3 regions of the Pectobacterium artocarpous genome follow, and region 1 is predicted to be linked to each of the others. Evidence: predicted binding sites of a transcription regulator. Region 1 holds the regulator's gene; each other region holds the start of a gene.
What was found. The regulator LexA, encoded in region 1, represses DNA repair genes until DNA is damaged. The targets are predictions, from matches to a motif close to TNCTGTATGTACATACAGNA.
Positions count from the first base shown of each region.

Region 2: uvrA (excinuclease ABC subunit UvrA) is a predicted target of LexA. The motif match lies at 2,353-2,372, and genes of this name have one in related genera.
Region 3: uvrB (excinuclease ABC subunit UvrB) is a predicted target of LexA. The motif match lies at 4,358-4,377, and genes of this name have one in related genera.

Region 1 is NZ_JBJXVK010000016.1:16,746-22,979, forward strand. Features, by position in the region: gene ubiA (4-hydroxybenzoate octaprenyltransferase) at 1-353, shown strand, start outside; gene plsB (glycerol-3-phosphate 1-O-acyltransferase PlsB) at 485-2,953, opposite strand; gene ACKQAD_RS11690 (diacylglycerol kinase) at 3,081-3,446, shown strand; gene lexA (transcriptional repressor LexA) at 3,557-4,165, shown strand; gene ACKQAD_RS11700 (CsbD family protein) at 4,643-4,852, shown strand; gene zur (zinc uptake transcriptional repressor Zur) at 4,954-5,463, opposite strand; gene ACKQAD_RS11710 (pirin family protein) at 5,570-6,234, opposite strand, start outside.
Region 2 is NZ_JBJXVK010000002.1:230,921-237,154, reverse strand. Features, by position in the region: gene uvrA (excinuclease ABC subunit UvrA) at 1-2,189, opposite strand, end outside; gene ACKQAD_RS02100 (single-stranded DNA-binding protein) at 2,521-3,078, shown strand; gene ACKQAD_RS02095 (winged helix-turn-helix transcriptional regulator) at 3,273-3,659, opposite strand; gene ACKQAD_RS02090 (NAD(P)-dependent alcohol dehydrogenase) at 3,772-4,821, shown strand; partial or broken gene ACKQAD_RS02085 (LacI family DNA-binding transcriptional regulator) at 5,087-5,340, shown strand; partial or broken gene ACKQAD_RS02080 (GNAT family N-acetyltransferase) at 5,408-5,556, shown strand; gene ACKQAD_RS02075 (hypothetical protein) at 5,653-6,234, opposite strand, start outside.
Region 3 is NZ_JBJXVK010000007.1:122,453-128,686, reverse strand. Features, by position in the region: gene moaA (GTP 3',8-cyclase MoaA) at 1-444, opposite strand, end outside; molybdenum cofactor riboswitch at 432-580, opposite strand; gene yvcK (uridine diphosphate-N-acetylglucosamine-binding protein YvcK) at 867-1,778, shown strand; gene ACKQAD_RS06610 (VOC family protein) at 1,775-2,206, opposite strand; gene uvrB (excinuclease ABC subunit UvrB) at 2,235-4,247, opposite strand; gene bioD (dethiobiotin synthase) at 5,008-5,688, opposite strand; gene bioC (malonyl-ACP O-methyltransferase BioC) at 5,681-6,234, opposite strand, start outside.

The DNA of each region.
Region 1 (6,234 bases):
TGATGTTTCTGGCGTATATCTGCTGGACGGGTGCCTACGATACCCAATATGCGATGGTGGATCGCGATGACGACCTGAAGATCGGGGTGAAATCCACCGCGATCCTATTTGGCCGCTTTGACAATCTCATCATCGGATTATTGCAGTTTAGCATGCTGGCGCTGCTGCTGATTTTAGGAAAGATCAGCGGATTGGGAACCCCCTACTACATTTCGCTTCTGGTGGCTGGTGGGATGTTTGTCTATCAGCAAATACTCACAGCCGGTCGCGAGCGCGATGCCTGTTTTAAGGCGTTCCACAATAATAAATATGCGGGAATGGCGATATTTATTGGTGTGCTGTTTGGCCTGTAAGCTGAACATCAGAAGTAAAAAAGCAGCGATTTCTCGCTGCTTTTTTTATGGCTGAATATCTCGATGTGTTTGCAACGCTAAGCACATCTGCGGCTTGATGGCGGCGTATTATCCGCCATTTTCCAGCCTGACTATTCCAGTGTTGTCTCTTCCACTGCCTGACTATCGGCTTCCATTTCAGTAGATGAGCTGGCGCTTTCAATAGTCAAACGCACTTCCGGGTTGATCAGATCGCCGAGAATGTTGTAGATCGCTACGATATCGCCTTGCGCCGCTTCCGCGCTGTCGGTGATATACCCTTCTGTCCGTAAGGTGGCGACCAACGTTGAGAACACGGCTTTATCAAAGAACTCAGGGGCGTTGATACCGTGCAGGACGGACAGGCGTTGCGCCATATTCCGGCTCTCTTTCTCCAGCGTGCCGCGGTTGATTTCTGGATTTGCACACAGTAAAGACAGGGTAATCGCATAGCGTTGCAGCGTTTCACGCACGCCTGCTGACAGCAATTGCAGTGTGCGGATACGTGGCGGGTTGATAGCTAGTTCACCGTCACGGCTGCATAGCAACTGCTGTCGAACCAATTCATTAGCTAATGTTTCGAGCACGCCCGCTAACTGTTCTTTGGAATAGTGCAGGAACAGTTCGGATTGCAGCAGCGGATAGATCAGTGCGATCTGTCGCACGACGTCGGCAAGCGTAATCCGGCGATGATGGATGACGATGCTGGCGATCAGCGACGGTAAGACCAACAGATGCTGGATGTTATTGCGATAGTACGTCATCAGAACGGCCTGCTCGCGCGGCAGGATGATGATATCGCCAATACTGTCCTTCTCGACTTCGAACTTGTTCATGCTCAGCGCATGTTCCAACAGTTCATCCGCTGTCTTTTTGGGAACCGTAATATCCTTGTGGTAAGGAACCTGGCGCAGCAGTTGTAGATAGCAATCCAGCTGTTCTTGCATTTGTTCGCGCGTCAACGAGCGCTGGCGCGATGCCAGCAAGGCCGTCGAACACAGGTTCATCGCGTTTGCTGCCGCAGAATTATTGATGCGTACCATGATATCCATAGAGATATCCTGCACCGTCGGCGTGAGCCAGCTTGGGCGCTGTGCTTCGATGGGATCAATCGCATCACGCCATTGCGGAACATGCTGGTTCAGGTAGGTGGTCAGCGGGAGCGGTTCGCCGAAGTTCACATAACCCTGGCCCAAATTGCGTAGTTTGCGTAAACCACGCACCATCTGCATAAAGCCTTCTTTTTCCTTCACCGCGCCGCGCAGCTCTTTCGCATAGGTGCCGACTTCCATCACATGCTCGTAACCGACATAAATCGGCACCAGCGTGATAGGGCGCGTGCCGCCTCTGAGCATGGCCTGAATGGTCATGGCTAGCGTACCGGTTTTAGGTTCCAACAGACGACCCGTGCGCGAACGTCCACCTTCCATAAAGTATTCCACCGAATAGCCGCGGGCAAACAATTCACCCAGATATTCACGGAAAATCGTGGAATACAGCTTGTTGCCCTTGAAGGTACGACGAATGAAGAAAGCGCCAAGACGACGGAAGATCGGGCCTGCGGGCCAGAAATTAAGATTGATGCCTGCGGCGATGTGCGGCGGCACTAAGCCCTGATGGTACAGGACGTAGGACAACAACAGATAGTCCATATGGCTGCGGTGGCAGGGCACATAGACGATACCGTGACCATCCTGCGCCAACTGGCGAACGCGTTCGGCGTTATGGACGTTGATCCCCTGATAAAGGCGGTTCCACGTCCAGCTTAAAACGCGATCCGACAGACGCACGGCCTCGTAGGAAAAGTCAGCGGCGATTTCTTCCATCAGCGCAATCGCGTTCTGCTGCGCTTTTTCATGGGAAATCTTCTTACTGCGTGCTTCATCGTCTACGGCTTTCTTGATCGCTTTGGAATCCAGCAGCTTATTAAACAGCTCCTGACGTACCGGCAAGCGCGGGCCAACTGCCGCCAAACGTTGGCGGGAGAAGTGCATACGCGCGACACGCGCCAGTTTGTGGGCTATGGTTTTGTCAGTGCCATGCTCGGTCGCCATATAGCGCAGCGACACTGGGCTGGAGAAGCGGACAAAACTGTCACGCCCTAACCACAGGACGGCAAAGAATTTCTCAATGCCGTTTAGCAATCGCAGATGCGGTGTGGCCTGAGAGTGGCCTTCCCGACCTGGAGAGCGCCCAAACATCACGGAAACTGGCACCATCTGCACGTCTAAATCTGGATTGGCGCGATGCAGATCCAAGTAATCGTGGAACAGTTTGACAGATTTCTGTTTGGGAACGTAATAGCGGAAAACGCGCGGCCCGTCATTAATAAAGACATGGCTAGGGAGTTCGACGCCATTGAATTCGAGCGATTGCGAGGGATCGGGCAAGCCCAATGCCAGGCATTTCGCACGTAGCGTCAAGAGATCCGCCTGAGAGTTGTAAGGCAGAACATAGAGTATAGGACGTGAGGGATCTAACCCCAGCTCGGTCACTGGATCTGCGGGAATAACTTTGCTTTTAACCAGCAGTTTCAGCGGAATATTCAATAAGTTATAGTAAATTTTACGCCAGCCTGACATAACAACTTGGAGCCTCTTGTTAGCAATGCGCCGCAAGGATACCAGAAACTGCAGCGGAGATCTGTGGTGATGAGACAACACAGGCGAGTTAAAATGCGAACTATTTTGCATAAATAGCGGAGGATAAATGAATAAAGCAACGGGGATGACCCGGATTATTAAGGCAACCGGTTATTCTCTTAAGGGACTACAGCAGGCGTGGCAGCATGAGGTGGCCTTTCGTCAGGAAACCATATTGACGATTGTCGGCGTGGTTATTGCGTGTTTGCTGCGGGTTACGCTGGTTGAGAAGCTGCTGCTGATCGGGTCTGTGGTATTGATTATGCTATTTGAGCTGGCTAACAGCGCCATTGAAGCCGTTGTTGATCGCATTGGCCCTGAGCACCACGAATTATCTGGTCGGGCGAAAGATATCGGATCGGCGGCTGTTTTTGTTGCCATCTTGTTAGCTGCTGTCGTGTGGGGCAGCATCCTCTGGCAACATTTTGCCTGACGGTACGCATAAATGAATAAAAGTCAGAGGCTTTGTCTATATCTTCATTCCCAATTGTGGCTTACCTGTATATACTCACAGCAAGACTGTATAAACAACCAGGGGGCGGAATGAAAGTATTAACAGCAAGGCAGCAGCAGGTTTATGACCTGATCCGCGATCATATTGCGCAGACCGGAATGCCGCCAACGCGTGCGGAAATTGCTCAACAACTGGGATTTCGCTCTCCCAATGCGGCTGAAGAACATCTAAAAGCGCTGGCGCGTAAAGGCGTGATTGAAATTGTCTCAGGCGCTTCTCGCGGTATTCGTCTGCTGATGGAAGAAGAAGCGGGTATTCCTCTGGTTGGTCGTGTGGCCGCAGGTGAGCCTCTGCTGGCACAGGAACATATTGAATGTCACTATCAGGTTGACCCTGCTATGTTCAAACCCTGCGCAGATTTTTTGCTGCGGGTGAGCGGCATGTCGATGAAAAATATCGGTATATTGGATGGTGATTTGCTGGCCGTACATAAAACGGAAGATGTGCGCAACGGTCAGATTGTCGTGGCACGCATTGAAGATGAAGTGACGGTAAAACGCCTGAAAAAGCAAGGTAATATGGTGCACCTTCTCGCTGAAAATGAAGAGTTTGCCCCGATTGTTGTCGACCTGAGTGAGCAAAGTTTTTCTATAGAAGGCTTAGCGGTTGGCGTCATTCGCAACAGCGACTGGAGCTGACGGTTCACAGAGATGCACTGCTCATCTGTCCAGTTCAGTGCATCGCGTTCTGCGTGTTAATCGCTTCATGTGTTAAGTGCTCCATGTGTTAATCTGCTAGCAGTATACATTTAGTTACATTTCACGTGAGTTTTCTCCAGCTCTTCTTACCGCCTGTTTTTTCACTGCTTTCTACCGCGTATTTCTTTTCTGTGTGCTCATACTAGTTACAGATTCCTTGTTTTTTATTTTAAGTGAAATATTCGGCTATAATTTTTATTAAGGTAAGCATTTTTATCTTAAGTGATCATTTTGTGATTGATCATTAGCCAGCACATTTAGGTTAGCCCGGTAATCAAGGGAGACAGTGGCGAAGAAAACGATGATGATTCACACGATGATGCTGCTTACTGAATTAACCTATTTATCTGACACTGGCGCCTACGTCGGTAGTCACGATTCCTTGATGCGCAATACACCTAAGGTACGGAGATTCTTATGAATAAAGACCAAGCCAGCGGTAACTGGAAACAGTTTAAAGGTAAAGCGAAAGAGCAATGGGGCAAATTAACGGATGACGACCTGACGGTCATCGAAGGTAAACGTGACCAACTGGTGGGGAGAATCCAAGAGCGTTACGGGTACGAAAAAGAAGCGGCAGAGAAAGAAGTGAAACACTGGGAAGAGCACCACAAATATCACTGGTAGCGAACGCGATACTTATCCGCAGAAAGGGACGATAGCCCTCGAGGCTATCGTTTTTTGTATCTAGAAAACCCTTGCCACACGGGAGGTTCCATCAATGAGCGCTAACGTTTTTTAATCGGAACCGTATGGTCGTGATCGCAATGATCCGGCTGATTGCACGCTGCCACTTCCTGACAGCCGCCACACAGCCCGTGAGCTTCCACAACGCTGTGGCGTAGCGTAAATCCCGACTGCTGTGCCAGGCTACGTAATATTTCTTCCACACCTTCGGTTTGACGTTCCGTGACCTGCCCGCAGCGGTCGCAGATGAACAGAGCCGACGTATGGCTGTGGTCTTCGATATGGTGGCACAGCACGTAGCTGTTGTTTGATTCGACTCGATGAATGAAGCCTTGTTCCAGCAGAAAATCCAGCGCGCGATAGACGGTCGGCGGTTTCGCCTGAGGCTCGGAAACGCGCAGCAGATCCAGCAGGTCATAAGCGCTGATAGCACCGGACTGCTGTGCCATAAGGCGTAAGACCTCTAACCGCTGCGGCGTGAGACGCACGGCGCGCTGCTGACAAATCTGTTCAGCCTGGGCAAGAAGTTTGTCCTGTTTGGTTGAATCCATTGTCATATCATCCTGACGCATTGAGGAACAAGACGGATATCTTACCACGACTGAATAAAAACGCCGAACTGGCAGCGTTTTCCTGCGAAAACAACGAACAGGGAGACTACACGACCAGATCGATGAGCAACGCCCGTAACGGTGCTTCTGCTTGTAGCGTCAACGTGGTTTCTTCTTTGATGAAGGCTCCGTCGCCGCAGTGTAAAGCTTCACTGTGCTGGTCGCCTTTTACCACCATTGAACCATGGATCAACTGAAGGTATGCCTGATTCCCCTGTAGCGCGATCGTGCTTTGCTCATTCTGCTGGAGATCAACATGATGGATCCAAACCTGCTGGCGCAGTTGCAGGCTGTTCTGTTCACCTTCTGGCGAAGCAAGCAGAGTATGACTTGATGAATCCAATTCCATACGCTGTAATGGACTGTTCTCACGGCTCTGGCAGGCGTTCAGCCACAATTGCATACGCGTCAGAGCCTTACTGGCGTTGATATTATGTTCGCTATAGCTGACGTTCGACTGAGTCGCGAGCAACAGAACATCGCCAGCTTTGGCCTGAACGTGGCGGCCGTTGCTGTCGCGGTATTCAGCTTCGCCATGAAGAATAATGTTCAGAATATCAACCTGTGGGTAGGTGCGTGGCTGGAATGATGCCCCCGGCGCTAATACTTCCTGATTGAGCACGCGCAGAGAAGCGTAGCCCAGCAATTGTGGGTCAAAATAGTGACCAAAAGAGAAGGTGTAGCGTGCCTGCAACCAGCCATAGTCGGCTT
Region 2 (6,234 bases), on a different contig from region 1:
CGACCGGGGTTGTAGCCGCGGGTACGCGCTTCCGGCACGCCAGCAAACAGCTCACGAATCGGCGTGAAAATACCGGTGTAGGTTGCCGGATTAGAACGCGGTGTGCGGCCAATCGGGCTTTGATCGATATCGATCACCTTATCGAAATGCTCCAGCCCCTGAATCTCGCGGTGAGCGGCGGGCTCCGCCAGCGTTGCACCGTTCAACTGACGCTGCGCCAGTGGGAACAAGGTATCGTTGATCAGAGTCGATTTGCCCGAGCCCGACACGCCGGTGATGCAGGTAAACAGCCCCACCGGCAGCGTCAACGTGACATCTTTCAGGTTGTTGCCTTTCGCGCCGATCAGTTTCAACACTTTGGTCGGATCCGCAGGCACGCGCTGTTTCGGGATTTCGATCTTGCGTTTGCCGCTGAGGAACTGCCCCGTCAACGAATCCGGCACCGCCATGATCTCTTCCATCGTGCCTTCTGCAACAATCTGACCACCGTGCACGCCTGCGCCGGGACCGATATCAATCACATGGTCAGCGGCGCGAATCGCATCTTCATCATGCTCCACCACAATGACGGTATTGCCCAGATTACGCAGATGAATCAGCGTTTCCAGCAGACGTTCGTTGTCCCGCTGGTGCAAACCGATGGACGGTTCATCCAGCACGTACATCACGCCAACTAGCCCGGCACCAATCTGGCTTGCCAGACGAATACGCTGCGCCTCACCGCCGGACAACGTTTCCGCCGAGCGGGAGAGCGACAAATAGTTCAGCCCGACATTCACCAGAAACTTCAGTCGATCGCCAATCTCTTTCAGCACTTTTTCGGCGATTTGGGCGCGCTGCCCGCTGAGCTTCATATTCTGGAAGAACGTCATCGCATGGCCGATGCTCATATCAGAAATCTGCGGCAACGTCGTCTGTTCAACGAACACGTTACGTGCTTCTTCACGCAGGCGCGTCCCGCCACAGCTGGCGCAAGAGCGGTTGCTGATGAACTTCGCCAGCTCTTCACGCACCGCCGTGGATTCCGTCTCTTTATAACGGCGATCCATGTTATGCAGCACGCCTTCGAACGGATGACGGCGTACCGAGGTGTCGCCGCGATCGTTGATATATTTGAATTCGACGTTCTCTTTACCGGAGCCATACAGGATCACTTTCTGTACCGCGGCGCTCAGACTTTCAAACGGGGCATCGACGTCAAATTTGTAATGCTCCGCCAGAGAGCGCAGCATCTGGAAATAGTAGAAGTTACGGCGATCCCAACCGCGAATCGCGCCGCCTGCCAGCGACAGTTCCGCGTTTTGCACCACGCGAGCCGGATCGAAGAACTGCTGCACGCCCAGACCATCACAGCTTGGGCACGCCCCCGCTGGGTTGTTGAACGAGAACATGCGCGGTTCCAGCTCGTGCATGCTGTAGCCGCACACCGGGCAGGCAAAGTTCGCCGAGAACAGCAATTCAGGCTGGGTCGGGTCATCCATATCGGCCACCACCACGCTACCACCAGAGAGATCCAGCGCGGTTTCAAACGACTCCGCCAGCCGCTGCGCCAAATCATCACGTACTTTAAATCGGTCAACGACGACTTCAATGGTGTGCTTTTTCTGTAATTCCAGCTTTGGCGGATCGGATAGATCGCACACGTCGCCGTCGATACGGGCACGGATATAGCCTTGTGAAGCCAGGTTTTCCAGCGTTTTGCTGTGCTCGCCTTTGCGATCTTTCACGATTGGCGCCAGCAGCATCAGGCGTTTGCCTTCCGGCTGCGCCAGCACGTTGTCCACCATCTGACTGACCGTCTGCGCATCCAGCGGCACATCATGCTCAGGACAGCGCGGCTCACCCACACGTGCAAACAGCAAGCGCAGGTAGTCATGAATTTCGGTAATCGTCCCGACCGTGGATCGCGGGTTATGCGAGGTGGATTTCTGTTCGATAGAGATGGCGGGCGACAGCCCTTCGATATGATCGACATCCGGTTTTTCCATCAGCGACAAAAACTGACGGGCGTAAGCGGAGAGGGATTCCACATAGCGACGCTGCCCTTCGGCATACAGCGTGTCAAACGCCAGCGATGACTTACCCGAACCCGACAAGCCAGTGATTACGATCAACTTGTCACGAGGGATTATCAGATTGATATTCTTGAGATTATGGGTACGAGCACCACGAACTTCGATCTTATCCATTCACACACTTCCCGGAATAAAAACGGTTTGTCATCGCCTCTCGAACGGAGAGAACCGGTACGAAACAGGCAATTATGGCATAAAAAAAACGCCGGACGCGTTTTTTAACGTCGCTTGCGACGGCCCGATAGGGTGGCAAGCAGGGATAGCTTGCCATAAAAAGAACTGAATGAATATACAGTGTCCAATTCGTTTATCTTGCAAGCGCTGCAAATCTGACTTTCATTTCTGAAGCTATTTCGCAGGTATGACAGAGAGTTTTCCACATGGTAAGATTGATCGTTTAGACTTAGAAAGTAAATCTACCGATCCATCAGCAGGAGAGACGAGCATGGCCAGCAGAGGCGTTAATAAAGTGATTCTTGTCGGGAATCTGGGACAAGACCCGGAAGTCCGCTATATGCCGAATGGTGGTGCAGTGGCCAACATCACGCTGGCGACATCGGAAAGCTGGCGTGACAAGCAAACCGGTGAGCAGAAAGAGAAAACCGAATGGCACCGTGTCGTGCTGTTTGGCAAGCTGGCGGAAGTCGCAGGTGAATACCTGCGCAAAGGCTCTCAGGTTTACATCGAAGGCGCACTGCAAACCCGTAAATGGGCCGATCAGGCTGGCGTAGAGCGCTACACCACCGAAGTGGTGGTCAACGTCGGTGGCACCATGCAGATGTTAGGTGGACGCCAAGGCGGCGGCGCGGCGGCAGGCGGTAACGCCGGTGGCGGTAACGCCGGTGGCGGTCAACAGCAAGGCGGTTGGGGACAACCTCAGCAACCGCAGGGCGGCACCCCGTTCAGCGGCGGCGGACAAGCTCAGCAGCGCCCAGCGCAAAATAGCGCGCCTGCACAAAGCAACGAACCACCAATGGATTTCGACGACGACATTCCGTTCTAAAGCGTACTCTTTTTAGCATTCTTAACTAAAAATTATAAACCCTGCTCCGGCGGGGTTTTTTTATGCTCTGCCGCATTGATATCGATTTTTGAACGGCGTCGTTTGATGACATGCCAACATCCTTGTCACGAACCCCACCCCCTTGAAGTTCAACCAGCGTCAATACACTCCTAAACACTGACCTTATGAAACCGTTAATTGTCGGTCATCGTCCGGTAACAGGCTTCCATTTCATCCAGTGCGGACTGATTTTCCAGCCCCCACTGGTACATCAGCTCAATAGGTTCGGCAAAGGTTCTGCCAAGTGGTGTCAGACGATAATCCACCTTGGGTGGGATCACGTCATACACATGTCGAACAATCAACCCACGCAGCTCCAGCTCTTTCAGCGTCTGAAACAGCATTTTCTTGGAAATACCCTGCAAGCTACGCTGTAATTCGCCAGTCCGTGCGCGTTCATCCGGCCAGTGATAGAGCGCGTGCAGCACCATCGTGCTCCATTTAACAGAAAAAAGATCCATCAGGCGGCGCGGCGGTGAGTCCGCATAAAAAAAGAGTTTACCGTCAATCCAGGCTGGCATTCATTCGTCCTCCGTTTATGGTCACCAAATGGTGACTACTATCAATATTGAACCATGTTAACTATAGTCTGCTGCCTTGGATTAACTAAAACCAGTTCATTTCTGAGGCACGATGAAAATCAATGCATTAGTCGCATATGACGCGGCAAAACCGTTAACATCTGGTCAGGTCTCGCTACGCCCGCTGCAAAAACAAGATGTCAAAATAGAGATCCTCTACTGCGGCGTGTGCCACTCCGATCTACACATGGCACGTAACGAATGGGCGGTCAGCCGATATCCACTGGTGCCAGGGCACGAAATAGTCGGGCGTGTCGTAGAAGCTGGAGACGAGGTCACCCATTTTAAACCGGGTGATATTGTCGGTGTGGGTGTGATGGTTGACTCCTGCCGTGAGTGTCATTTCTGTCAGCAACACGAAGAACAATACTGCGAAGCGGGGTTTACGGCGACCTACAATGGCCTTGATAAATATACCGGCGGCAGTACCTGGGGCGGCTATGCGCAGAGCGTGATTGTCGATCAACATTTTGTGGTTTCTGTACCGCCAAACCTGCCACTCGCGGGCGTCGCACCGCTGCTGTGTGCGGGCGTAACAGTATGGTCACCGCTACGCCACTTCAACGTCAAAGCAGGCGATCGTGTTGGTGTTGTGGGGTTGGGCGGATTAGGGCATATGGCGGTGAAGCTAGCCAGTGCGATGGGGGCGGACGTTACGCTGTTTACCACGTCGCCACAGAAGGGCGAAGATGCCCGTCGTTTGGGGGCAAAACAGGTGGTAGTTTCGGGCGATGCCGCGCAAATGGCCGCCTGCCAGATCTCGCTGGATATTATCATTGACTGCGTAGCGGCACCGCACAATCTGGATCCTTATCTGGCAACGCTGAAAACCAATGGTCGTCTGGTACTGGTAGGTATTCCAGACCAACCACACGATTCGCCGAATATAACGCCAATGGTCTTTCGACGTTTAAGTATCAGCGGTTCATCAATTGGCAGCATTCAGGAAACTCAGGAGATGCTGGATTTCTGCGGCGAGCACAATATCACCGCCGATATTGAAATGATCTGTGGCGAGGATATCGAGAATGCCTTTGCCCGAATGCTCAACGGTGATGTTAAGTACCGCTTTGTGATAGATATGCAGTCTACTCGCTGGTAACCAAGACGACTGTCTGCGTGTGGCTGGTGAATCAAACACCTTCACCAGCCTTATTCGAAATAGGTTGAGTCGTCGATAATCAACACGTCATCATGATTTTTGTTGGCATTTTTTATAACGACAACGAAAACAAACCGTAAGAAACATGATAATAAGAAACGTGCTGTTCGCCGTTCTGGCTTCGACACTAACCTGCCACATTTCTGGGGACCTGCTCTTTCTGTGGTTATCCCTGAAGGATGTTTCCCAGTTAGCAGGTGTATCAATGATGACGGTTTCACGTATCATCAACCATCGCGAAAGCGTTCGCCCCGAAACCAGACAACGCGTTATGCAGGCGGTGCAAACACTTAATTACATCCCCGACCATTCCGCACGGAAAATACGCACTCAGCACAACAGCGCGGCGACGATTGCGATCCTGGCGAGAGATACCGCAACGACACCTTTCTCCTCTCCGTCGAAATTTTATTGCCGATAGAACAAACCGCTCGAGAAAAAGGCTGGAATAGCGTTCTTAATCCGGACTCGTCGCGTGTCCCCACTGCATCGGCCCCCAATGTTTACTCATGGGATGATGTTGATGAAACTCATCGACTATGCGAGAGAAAAGGCACAAGAAGAAAACTGCGATCGTCTGTATTGGCATACGCAGGAAACCAATAAAACAGCCCAGCGTCTTTATGATGGGGTCACGAAAAAACCGGGCTGATTGAATATAGAATGCCGCTTTAACTATCAAATATTCGACAGTAAAGTACGGCGTGCAGCGCACGCGCCGTGTGTGGCGGCAGATTGTCATCTCAGCCGCGCCAAGCAACGACCAAAGCCCTATTGATTCGACTTGGGTATTGGCCGCCAGTCCACCTTTATCGGGTACGCTTTGAAGTTATAGTCGATGCCGTAAGAGTGCTGCCTGCCAGCAAGACTACATTTAGCGAAAAAGGAGTAGTCTCCGTTATATCGTTCAGGGGGAGTTGAAATCACAATGTTTCCACAGCAGTCTGGGTAAATACAGTTCGTCGAGTGGGTGTAGATGATGTAGCCATTCTCGTTTAGTATCAATAACTTATCGTCATAAAGCTGCTTACATTCGTTTTCATCCGGCGCTCCAGAGACCAAAATGCGGAGATTGTCATAATATCCCACCAGCACCACACCAAATATCACCCCGAATGCGGCAACATATGCCCACAGCGGCAAGTTGATTGCAGGATGAATCTGCATAAGATCCGCGACAAGGCTCAATCCCGGCAATAAACATACGGCCACAAAGCTGACAATGAACTTACTCTGCTCAGAATGCGATATTTCCTTATAAATGCGAGCCGTGTTTTCACCCGCCAGATTGGTGTATTGCCCGTGGTGATTATTGACGTTAATAACGCCGGATTCATTATTGATAACCGTTTG
Region 3 (6,234 bases), on a different contig from region 1:
AATGCCGTCCATCACCTGGCGGAATTTGTCCTGCCCGGTAATCGCGTGAAACTGGCGTGCATCCAGGCTGTCGACGCTGACATTCAGCGCCGTCAGGCCAGCATCTCGCCATTGAGCAACGTCGCGCGCCAAACGGTAGCCGTTAGTGGTTACCGCCAGCGTGCGGATAGCAGGGTTTTCACGGATCGCCGCGATGATATCGACAAAGTCACGGCGCAAAGACGGTTCACCACCGGTGAGGCGGACTTTTTCCGTCCCTAATTCGGCAAAGGCGCGGCTGACGCGACGAATTTCATCGAGCGATAAAAAGCGATGTGGATTCTTACCATTGGCCTGATAGCCATCCGGCAGACAGTAGGTACAGCGAAAATTGCAGACGTCTGTGATAGACAGACGCAAATAGTAGAACTTGCGCGCAAACGCATCAGTCAGTTGACTCACCATAAACACCTTTCCAAATACGGGAGATGCAGGCATTTCTGCCTCGCACCCTGGTGACCACGAAGGCCACGGCCAGGGCACCGTATCACGCGCACGACGCGCATCACTTAGGCACCAAGGCTAGGAGTTTGATTCCTATCGGTTATCCGTTAAACAACGACAAAACCGCCGATAAAGAATCGTGATTTCATTGAACAGTCTACTGCGAAAAAGCGCAGTCAACCACTCTCAAAGTCGGTGTGTAAATAAATATATAAAGAATTTTCAATACCTTATGATGCACAGCATACGGAAAAATACACGACAGAAATTGTCTCAGGTCATGCTGGCGCGAGGATTTTTCGCCTTTTAAGCGGAAATCAGCTACCTTAGCGGCGATTGTCACACGTTATTCATCTTACTCTGGCTCATTCATAAGGTTTTCTATGCGCAATCGCACGTTGGCCGACCTCGACAGGGTTGTCGCACTCGGAGGCGGGCACGGTTTAGGTCGTGTGATGTCTTCACTCTCTTCCCTGGGTTCACGGCTAACCGGCATTGTCACAACGACAGATAACGGCGGTTCAACTGGCCGCATCCGTCGTTCTGAAGGCGGCATTGCCTGGGGCGATACCCGCAACTGTCTGAATCAACTGATTACCACGCCCAGCGTGGCATCTGCGATGTTTGAGTATCGGTTTAACGGTAACGGTGAACTTGCCGGACACAATCTGGGTAACCTGATGCTAAAAGCACTCGACCACCTGAGCGTGCGTCCGCTGGAAGCCATCAATCTGATTCGCAATTTGCTCAAAGTGGATGCCTTCTTAATTCCGATGTCCGAGCATCCGGTCGATTTGATGGCGATTGATGAACAGGGCAATCCTGTTTATGGCGAAGTCGAGATCGATCAGTTGGCCACCTTACCGCAAGATCTCATGCTGTACCCCACCGTACTGGCTACACGTGAGGCTCCTGATGCTATCGCCAAAGCCGATCTGATTTTGATTGGTCCCGGCAGTTTTCTGACCAGCCTGATGCCGCTACTGCTGCTGGACGATCTGACACAGGCGCTCCGCCGCACGCCCGCACCGATGGTCTACATCGACAATCTTGGCAATGAGCAAAGCAGCCCTGCCGCCCACATGACGCTGGGGGAGAAACTCACCTGGATTGAACGCAAAGTCGGTAAATCGGTGGTGGATGTGGCAATCGTCGGTCCGAAAGTCGATACCAGTCAGATCGGCGACCGCCTGATCGTGCAGCGAGAGCTGGCCGCAGCAGATGTGCCTCACCATCATGATCGTGAGCTACTGCGCCAGGCTATCGACCGTGCGCTACAGTTGCTGGGCTCTTAATCCCGTAGCCACGGCGTATAAGTCACGCCAATCAACATCCCTTCGGGACTCAGGAAACGCGTGACCTGCTGTCCCCAGGGTTCAAGGCGATTCTCGACCAGCAGCGCATAGCCTTGCGCTTTTAGCGTACTGGTCGCTTCCACCATGTCCGCCACTTCAAATTCCAGCCAGCTTTGCGGTTCAGGAAGATCCACAGGCCAGTTCCCGTGCCCGAAACAGGATTCGCTGGCCTGTGACAGCGGCCACAGGGCAAAATGTTTCACGCCATCCATTTCATCGCTCACCAGATAGTCGCTCCCTTCCGCAACAGGCTTCAGCGGTAATTTCAGCGTATCGACATAGAGCGCATGGCTGTCAGACAGCGATTTCACGATCGGCCCGAAACCCGCCACAAACAGCACTTCAACACCTGGTATAATAGGGTCCATCATTGATCCTCAGTGAGCGCTGGCATCGTTAGGATGCAGCGATAAATTGCGCGCGCAGTGCCTGCACCTCATCGCGCAAAGCCGCAGCCTCTTCGAATTCCAGATTCTGCGCATGCATCAGCATCTTGCTTTCCAACTCGCGAATTTTCAGCTCCAGCGCCTTCGGCGTCATCAACTCATAGCGTGCGGCCGGCTCTGCCGCTTTACGGTTGCCTCGTCCTTTGCCTTTGTTTGTCGGTTGACCCAGTTGCAGAATATCGGAAATTTTCTTATTGAGCCCCTGTGGCACAATTCCGTGCTCGGTGTTGTAGGCTTCCTGCTTCTCACGACGGCGTTCCGTTTCGCCAATCGCTTTCGCCATGGATGGCGTAATCTTGTCGCCATAGAGAATCGCCTTGCCACGCAGGTTACGTGCCGCACGACCGATCGTCTGGATCAGGGAGCGTTCGGAACGCAGGAAGCCCTCTTTATCCGCATCCAGAATCGCTACCAGCGACACTTCTGGCATATCCAGCCCTTCACGCAACAGGTTGATCCCCACCAGCACGTCGAACTCACCAAGGCGTAAATCACGGATGATTTCCACACGTTCGACGGTATCAATATCCGAGTGCAGATAACGCACCCGCTCGCCGTGTTCTTCCAGATATTCCGTCAGGTCTTCCGCCATTCGCTTGGTCAGCGTCGTGACCAGCACACGTTCGTTGACCGCCACGCGCTGGCGAATCTCGGAAAGCAGATCGTCCACCTGTGTCGCAACAGGCCGCACTTCAATAAGGGGATCGAGTAACCCAGTGGGACGCACCACCTGATCAATCACTTCACCGCCCGATTTTTCCAGCTCATAGTTACCCGGCGTCGCAGACACGTAGATCGTCTGCGGAGCCAGTGCCTCAAACTCTTCAAATTTCATCGGACGGTTATCCAACGCCGAAGGTAGCCGGAAACCGTATTCGACCAGTGTCTCTTTACGCGCGCGGTCGCCGCGATACATACCGCCAATCTGCGGCACGGTAACGTGGGATTCATCAATGACCAGTAGCCCGTCCGCTGGCAAATAGTCAAACAGCGTCGGTGGCGGTTCGCCGGGGCCACGACCAGACAGGAATCGCGAGTAGTTTTCGATACCGGAGCAATAGCCCAGCTCGTTCATCATCTCCAGGTCAAACTGCGTGCGCTGGCTTAGTCGCTGCTCTTCCACCAGCTTATCATTCGCCAGCAGCACCTTTCTGCGATCGGCCAGTTCCACCTTGATCTCTTCCATCGCCTGTAAAATACGCTCACGCGGCGTGACATAGTGCGTTTTCGGGTAGATGGTGTAGCGTGGCACCGTCTGGAGCACGTGCCCCGTCAGTGGGTCAAACAGCGACAGCCGTTCCACTTCTTCATCGAACAGTTCAACACGCAGCGCAATTTCGTCAGATTCCGCAGGGAAAATATCGATCACTTCACCGCGCACGCGGAACGTACCGCGCTGGAATGCCTGATCGTTACGGGAATATTGCAACTCGGCCAAACGCCGCAAAATAGCACGCTGGTCGATCAGCATCCCCCGCGTCAGGTGCAACATCATTTTCAGATAGAGATCGGGATCGCCCAGACCATAGATAGCGGAGACTGAAGCCACGACGATCACATCACGCCTTTCCAGCAGCGCTTTTGTCGCGGAGAGACGCATCTGTTCGATATGTTCGTTAACCGATGCATCCTTTTCGATGAAGGTGTCTGAACTGGGGACATAAGCTTCCGGTTGATAATAGTCGTAGTACGAGACGAAGTACTCCACAGCATTATCGGGGAAGAATTCTTTCATTTCACCGTACAACTGAGCGGCCAGCGTTTTATTCGGCGCCAACATCATCGTCGGCCGATTGAGGTCGGCAATCACGTTGGCGATAGTGAACGTCTTACCTGAGCCGGTTACCCCGAGCAGCGTTTGGTGCGCCAGCCCATCTTCCAGCCCCTCTTTTAAACGACGAATGGCCTCAGGCTGATCGCCTGCCGGTTTAAAGTCAGAATTCAGTGTAAATACTTTACTCATCGTTAAGCACGCTACTTATTCGTTATTACGCATCGCTCAAGACGATGGTCGTGGGTGGACGCTCGGAATTTTATTCTGAATGCCAATGGCGAAATGCGCCACCGCAATAATACTGGATATAAAAACAGCATCAAGAAAATTATCGCTGGATTGGATGATTAATCGACAAATGAATTTGCTAGCACATCTATGTTCAATCTACCAGATAAAATCATCATGATTTATCCCCAGACTTGGTAAAAACGTAACATGCGGGGATGCGCAGTGACGTTAATTTATGCAACTACGCACCGTTGATGTTTAAGACGCTTGATTTTACTTAAGCATATGATAATAAATAGATTAGAAAAAAAGTGGAGAATAGCGCCAACCTGGCGAAAACCCGCGCCAGCTCTCGGTTAGGGCGCGTTGTCTATCCATAATACACATAGTTATCCACAGAAATGGTGGATAACTCCCACAACCCCGCATCAGTACTGAGTTAGAGAAATACCCGCTTCATTTATGTTCCACCCTGATATGGATTTTCTTCACACTTTTTCTGTGATTTATCACATAAGTATTAGACGGAAAAAGACTAAAAAAGAAGAGGACGACATCGCAACAATTCAGGCATGACGGGGATTCAGAGGAAAACTCAAGAAGGTTTTAACTATTGATAAGGATGAAAATGTAGGTTTTACACTCATAAAACAGAGGCTGGTAAAAAACAATAAAACCCACTGCGATTATTAAAGACAGTCGAGGGTTAGAAAAATGACTACTCCGCTAATAACCCAATATCAATATACTGCCCCAGATTGTGCTGTTGAAGATCGGATAAATAAGGAATTTCACCCAGCATTGGCGCGGGCAGGCGCTGTTGCAGCGTTTGCAGATACGGCTGGTGCCATTTTCCTGGAGGCGTGATGTCGTTTGCGATCCAACCTACAACACGCAGGCCAGCGTGTTCAATCGCGTGGGCAGTGAGCATCGCGTGGTTGATGCATCCTAGCTTGATGCCAACCACCAAAATCACAGGAAGTTGTTCCTGAACCACCCAATCGGCAAAGGTATTCTGCACCGACAGCGGTGTAAACCACCCGCCCGCCCCTTCGACTAACAGCCAATCCGCCTGCGTTTCTAATGCCCGCAGTCCTGTAGATAGCGTAGAGAGGGAAATAGGCCGCTGCTCCACCGCACTGATAATATGCGGCGAGGTCGGCTCCATAAACGCCAACGGGTTCACCGCCTGATAATCCAACCGGACGCTACTATTCGCCTGAAGCGCCAGCGCATCGCTGTTACGAATGCCATCGGCCGTCATTTCACAGCCGGACGCCACAGGTTTATAGCCTGCGGTACGGTATCCGGCCTGACTCGCAGCCTGAAGCAGCGCCGTACTCGCGACCGTTTTCCCGACTTCGGTATCCGTGCCTGTCACAAACCAGCGCTCAATCACGATAAATCACCCCATAAACCAGTTGATAGCTAAGCGGGTAGCCGCCCTGCTCTTGCGGATAGCAGGCAGACAACGCCGATAGTCGCGTACGGCTCAATAGCCCCGGTGTACGCCCTTCATGCAGCCAGGTCGCCCCAATCCCCTTCAGCGATTTCATTAACGCCAATACATCAGGGAACAAGCAGACCTCGCGTTCCTGCACCAGATGATAGCGATATGGTTGACAGGCCGCGTCGATAGCGGAGAACGACAGAAAGCGATTCGTCCGCTGCGTGCCATCCAGCCGCTGCCACGCCCGCGACAGTTCGCTTAAAGAACCGTCCGCCAGCGTCGAAAAGGCAATCACGCCCCCCGGTCGCGTGACCCGATACAGCTCCGCCAGCGCACGCGGTAACGAGTCGCACCATTGTATGGCCAGATTGCTATAGCTGATGTCTACACAGCAATCTGCCAGCGGTAGGTTTTCGATATCCCCTTCCTGATAACGATCGGCAACGTGCTGCTCACGGGCATACGCCAGCATCTCCACCGACAAATCCAGCGCGG